Regions from separate parts of the Streptomyces sp. NPDC088246 genome, predicted to be linked through region 1. Evidence: riboswitches for the same ligand, from Rfam matches in the RefSeq annotation. Region 1 holds a riboswitch; the other holds the start of a gene.
The links. Region 1 has a riboswitch for cyclic di-AMP ahead of ACIPEK_RS31050 (C40 family peptidase). Riboswitches for the same ligand answer to the same signal wherever they lie in the genome.
Positions count from the first base shown of each region.

Region 2: linked by a shared signal. The riboswitch ahead of ACIPEK_RS19695 (M23 family metallopeptidase) and the one ahead of ACIPEK_RS31050 (C40 family peptidase) in region 1 are both predicted to bind cyclic di-AMP.

Region 1 is NZ_JBIURV010000027.1:2,642-5,698, forward strand. It holds gene xerC (tyrosine recombinase XerC) at 1-126, shown strand, start outside; gene ACIPEK_RS31040 (ATP-dependent Clp protease proteolytic subunit) at 313-948, shown strand; gene ACIPEK_RS31045 (hypothetical protein) at 956-1,264, shown strand; cyclic di-AMP (ydaO/yuaA leader) riboswitch at 1,691-1,871, shown strand; gene ACIPEK_RS31050 (C40 family peptidase) at 1,875-2,348, shown strand; gene ACIPEK_RS31055 (LysE family translocator) at 2,432-3,057, opposite strand, start outside.
Region 2 is NZ_JBIURV010000013.1:114,679-117,735, reverse strand. It holds gene ACIPEK_RS19700 (GntR family transcriptional regulator) at 45-722, opposite strand; gene ACIPEK_RS19695 (M23 family metallopeptidase) at 947-1,747, opposite strand; cyclic di-AMP (ydaO/yuaA leader) riboswitch at 1,761-1,927, opposite strand; gene ACIPEK_RS19690 (M16 family metallopeptidase) at 2,273-3,057, opposite strand, start outside.

The DNA of each region.
Region 1 (3,057 bases):
TGGGCCGGGCATGCCAACGCCAACTTCACCAAGCGGGTGTACGTCCGCCCGAGCCCCGAGGACCTCCGCGTCGCCTCGGACCACCTCACTTCTCTACTCGGTTTCAGTGAGGGCGAAGCAGCCTGATGATCAAGACGTCGTGACAGATTGTGAGATATCCGTCCTCGGCGAACAGCTAGAACAGCCTCTGGTCTGGGACTTTTAGTGGATCACTAGGATGGCTCCCCATCATAACCTTCTGTACGTCCTGTACATTTCTTACAGACGCTTGTGCAGATCCCCGTACAGCTCCGGAGGAAAGGCAACGCCATGCTGTTCCGCCCCACCGCCCGTTACGTGCTGCCCGAGTTCACCGAGCGCACGACCAACGGGACGCGCACCCTGGATCCGTACTCCAAGCTGCTCGCCGAACGGATCGTCTTCCTCGGCACCCCGGTCGACGACACCGCGGCCACCGATCTGATCGCCCAGTTCATGTATCTGGAACACGACACCCCTGACCGGCCCATCTCGCTCTACATCAACTCCCCCGGCGGCTCGTTCGGAGCCATGTCCGCGATCTACGACACGATGCAGTACCTCACCTGCGAGGTGGAGACCTACTGCCTCGGACAGGCCGGTTCCTGCGCGTCCGCACTGCTCGCCGCGGGCGCTCCCGGCCGGCGGCACGCACTGCCCGGCGCCAGGGTCGTCGTGCAGCAGCCCGAGCTCACCGAGCCGGTTCAGGGCCAGCCGTCCGATCTGGAGATCGAGGCACAGGAATTGGAACGGGTCCGCAAGATGATCACCACACTGCTGGCCCGTCACACGGGCCGCAGCGCAGAGCAGATCGCCACCGACATCGAGCGCGACCTCATCCTCGACGCGGCGGGCGCCAAGGCGTACGGCCTGGTGGACCACATCATGGAGAACCGGAAGTCGTCACTCCCGCCGCACAGCGCGAAGTGAACGCCCGATGCAGCCACCGGAGTTGCCGCCGCTCCCCGCACTGACGCGCGCCGAGGGGGAGTTCATCGACTGCTACCTCGAAGTCCTGGACCAACTGGGCCGGATCAACCCGGCCCGCGGCAGCGACACCTACGGCGCGCTGCGCGCCGCACAGGCACTGGCCTCACGGGCGGGCGCACTGCGGGACGCCCTCGCGTTGATGCATGAGCGCGGCGAGGCGCAGATCCACGCCGCCACCTTGGCGCGGGCGCTGCGCGTGCTGGACGGGGAACGGCGGGCCGGACGCGTCACCGTACCCCCCGCTCAGGCCAATTGAGCAGCCCACTTCGTCTCCGACCCCGGCCGGGTCCGGCCAACTCCCCCTGCCCTCACCTCCGACGGGGTTCGCTCAACCCACTCCGCCTCCGACTCCGACGGACTTCGCTCAACTCCCCTGCGCGACACGCCCGGCAGGCACATCGAAATTCCTAGCTCGTTCGGCGTAGGGATTCCCCCTCGCGAGCGACATCTCAACTTGCGTTTTTTGCGGGACAGTGAGCGGAATCTATCCTTCCACCCCTGGTGCGAGACCGGTCCGACTGACCTGCACGGCCGTCGAAATCATCAGCCCCACCCAAACGGGTCATCAGTGAGGAGACTCACATATCTTCGTTTCCCCTCGGAAATCCGGCAGTCGGTGCGTCAAGATCCCTGGGACGACAAGCCCCCGCCACCGCGGCGGGGCGGTCCGGGCGGACGCCGAGTCCTGCCGCCGCCCGGATGCCTGGTCGACAGAAGTGGATCGGCAGGAGTGGAGGACCCGAGCACAACGGGTCGACCGGAACACCGGTCGACCCTCGGGGTGAAGCCGCCGAGCGCGGCCGGGCAACTTCGCCAGCCCGAACCCGACAGGTCATCCTTCACAGGCGGCTGACGAAGGGTTGCGCATGGCTGCGCAGGTTCATGTCCCGTCTCTGCTCGCCCGGGCCGGCACGGCCTCGGTTCTGACACTGGCCGCCGTCGGCGGCACCATGCTTGCCCCGGGCGCCACGCCCCAAGCCCAGGCAGCGACCCTCTCGATGAAGGCACTCAACGTCGCCGCGTCGAAGAAGGGATCGCCATACGGGTGGGGGGCCACCGGCCCCAACCGCTTCGACTGCTCGGGCCTGACGGTCTATTCGTTCAAAAAGGCGGGCAAGAAGCTCCCGCGCACGGCCCAGCAGCAGTACAACAAGAGCCGCCATATCTCGGCCTCGCACAGGCAACGCGGCGACCTGGTCTTCTTCCACTACGGCCGCAGCATCTACCACGTGGGGATCTACGCAGGCAAGGGCAGGATCTGGCACTCGCCGAGGACCGGCGCGGTGGTCCGGCTGGAGAAGATCTGGACGAAGAGCGTCTATTACGGGCGAGTCCGCTGATGCCTGTCCGGCGGATCAGGCCCGCGCCCCCGGCCGTGATCCACCGGACAGGCCCTGGTCTCCGCCGCTGACCCGCTCGTTACTCAGTGCAGCAGGGGGCCGGACACCAGCACCAGCCCCAGACCGGTGAGCGCCGCGCCGCTGCCGCCCTCGATGGCGCGGGCGGTACGCGGCCGGCGCAGCCACCGGCCCAGTCGGTCCACCATGAGGGCCACTGCGGGAAACCAGATCAGCGCAAGCAGCACCACGATCATTGCGAGCAGCAAGGTCCTCGGGAGCGGCGGCTGCCCGTCGGGAACGAACTGCGGCAGCAGACTCAGGAAGAGCACCGGCGCCTTGGGATTCAGGGCGTTGGTGAGGAAGCCCTGGCGCAGTGCTCGTACGGTTCCCTGCCCTGCTGGTTCGTCCTCGGCCTCGCCCGCCCTGCCCGTGGTGCGGCGCCGAGCCGCGTACAGGGCGCTGATGCCGAGGTAGAGGACGTAGGCCCCGCCGAGCAGCTGAACGGTGCGGAACAGTACGGGCAGCGTCACCAGCACAGCGGCAAGCCCGGCGACGGCCAGCGCGGTGTGCACGAGGAGTCCACCGGCAACACCCAGCGCGGTCGCCACCCCCGCTGACCGGGAGGCGAGCGCGTTGCGTACGACGACGGTGAAGTCCGCGCCCGGCAGTGCGACCATTCCAGCGGCGACCCCGATGAAGGCGATCAATT
Region 2 (3,057 bases), on a different contig from region 1:
GGAAGCCCTCGAAGAATTACGACTCTTTGCATACGGCGTAATTGTTAATTCCGAATGCCCGCGATATTTGCGGAATGTTGCGAAGTCCTCACCCGGTCGGCGCGGCGCAGCCGGTGCGCGGCCGCGGCCCTTTCGGCGTGCCGGGTGGCCAGTGCCCTGGCCCGTTCCGCGTCACGCCGCGCCACCGCGTCCACAATGGCCCCGCGCTCGGCCCAGGAGTCCACCGGGCGGGCCGACTGCTCGACCGTGTACATCCAGGCGATCTTGTGGCGGAGCTGGGTGAGCAGCCCGATCAGGCCGGGGCTGCCGCAGGCCTGCGCCAACGTCTCGTGGAACCAGCCGCCCAGCGAGCGCAGATCCTCCCCCTCGCCGCGCCGGGCCCGTTCCTGGCCGAGCCTGACCAGACCACGCAATACCTTGAGATGCGCCTCGGTGCGGCGCTGCGCGGCGCGGGCGGCGCCCAGCGGCTCCAGCAGCATCCGGACCTCCAGGAGGTCGGCGGCCTCCTGCTCGGTGGGCTCGGCAACGCAGGCGCCCGCGTGCCGGCGGGTGACCACGAACCCCTCGGACTCCAGGGTGCGCAGCGCCTCCCGTACCGGGACACGGGAGACCCCGTAACGGCGCGCAAGCAACTCCTCGGTGAGCCGGCTGCCGCGTTCGAAGACACCCGAGACGATGTCGTCACGGATTGCCATGCATACCGAATGCGCCGGAATGCGCATGTCCGAACCTCCGCCTTAATCCCCGCGAAACGCGGCCGACCGACGCCTGCTCTGTGACCCTATTGCAATGCGGCCGAATTTCCGATGCCGGGTGGAAATTCATGAATATCTTTTGGCCACGGGACGGTTCGGGGAGCAGGTACCGCAGGCGGGCGCGGGGGCCGGGCACGGCGAAGGCCCCGGCGTGCGGGGCCTTCGAAGGGGTGCTGCGAGTGGAGCGTCGGTCAGACGTTGACGCCGTGGGCGCGCAGGTACGCGACGGGGTCCATGTCGGAGCCGTACGACGGCGTGGTCCGGGCCTCGAAGTGGAGGTGCGGGCCGGTGGAGTTGCCGGTCGAGCCGGAGAGGCCGATCTGCTGGCCCGCGCCGACGCTCTGGCCGACGGAGACGCCGATCAAGGAGAGGTGGCCGTACTGCGTGTACGTGCCGTCCGTCATCCGGAGCACGATGTTGTTGCCGTACGCACCTCCCCAGCCGGCCTCGACGACCGTACCGGCGCCGACGGCGACGACGGAGGTACCGGACGCGGCGTGGAAGTCGATGCCCGAGTGACTGCCTGAGGACCAGAGCGAGCCGCTGGACTTGTAGCCGGTGGTGACGTACGAACCGGCGACCGGGAGCTGGAAGTAACCCAGGCGGGTGCGTTCGGCGGACCGGGCGGCGCGGGCCTTCTCGGCGCGCGCCTCGGCCGCGCGCTTCGCGTCGACATCGGCCTTCTTCTTGGCTTCGGCCCTCTTCTTGGCCTCGGCCTTCCGCTGGGCCTCCACCTTCGCCTTCGCCGCGACATCGGCCTGGCGCTTCTGCGCGTCGGCCTGGGCCTCGATCTGGCCGGCGAGGGTGCCCTCGATGGCGATGACCTGGTTCAGGCCGGTCTCGCTGACGGAGGAGTCCGCGGCGAGGGCCGGAGAGGCCATGCTGCCTATGACGCCGGTGGTGGCCAGAGCGGCGACGCCGGCGATCTTCGCGCTGCTGCGCGTCAGTCGGCTCGGGGCACGATGCTTCCCGGTGGCACGGGTGAACGCCATGAAGTGGCTGATCCTTTCCTTCCTTCTCGCCTACCGGGTTAGCTGACGGGTTCGGAGCAGGAAGGTCTCCTACGGACGCCCTGGCCCCATCCGGGCTCAGGCATCCGATTCACCCCAGGGACTGCATGGGTCCCCGGCTCCCCAGGCTCGCGCCTGACGGGGACTCGGCGATGGCTGCCCGGTACGTCACGGATGCGGCATACGAGTGACGGACAGCCCAGCCGACGCTAAGCGGGGTGACTTACATTCACCAAACGGACAGGCCGTTTTGTAGCGCATCCCACAGGGCAGACAGGCAACCTCCCTACCGAAATGGACAAAAAGGAAGACTCCGGAGAGATTTCGCTCACAGGAGTCTTCCTTTAGTCCCGATATGCGGACATATGACGGGTCGATGGGCCGGCCGTTGCCTTCGGCGCTCGGTCGAATGTGAAAGTCGACCGGTGGACTGTTACACGCAACGGGCCGGCCGGGCGGGGGTCGCCCGCCTCTGCCCGGACGGTCGTCCGGTGTCGGGTATGCCCGTCAGCCGGCCACCACCGACACCTCTCCGATGCCCAGGGCCCGGACCGGCTCCTCGATCTGTGACGCGTCACCGACGAGGATCGTGACCAGCCGGTCACCCGGGAAGGCGTTGACCACCGCAGCGGTCGCCTCGACCGTGCCGGTCTCCGCGAGCCGGGCGTACAACTGTGCCTGGTAGTCGTCCGGGAGATGCTGCTCGACCTGGTCGGCGAGGGTGCCCGCGACCGAGGCCGCCGTCTCGAACTTCAGCGGTGCGACACCCACGAGGTTCTGCACGGCCGTCTCACGCTCTTCATCGGTCAGCCCCTCGGCCGCCAGGGTCCGCAGGACCGTCCACAGGTCCTTCAGCGCCGGTCCCGTGGATTCCGTGTCCACCGATCCGCTGATGGCGAGCATGGCGGCACCGGTCGCCCCCGAGGCGGAATCCGGGGCCGACGACCGCAGCACCTGGGCGAAGGCCCGTACGCCGTAGGTGTAGCCCTTCTCCTCGCGCAGCACACGGTCCAGCCGGGAGGTGAGCGTGCCGCCCAGGCAGTACGTGCCCAGCACCTGGGCCGGCCACACGCTGTCGTGCCGGTCGGCGCCGATCCGGCCGATCAGCAGCTGCGTCTGCACCGCGCCCGGACGGTCGACGATCACCACTCGGCCGGTGTCGTCGGCGGTGATCGGCGGGGCGGGACGGGGCTCCGCGGTGTCTCCCGACCAGTCGCCGAGGGTATCGGCGAGCAGGGCGTCCAGGTCGATGCCGGTGAGGTCGCCGACGACCACGGCGGTCGCCGTGGACG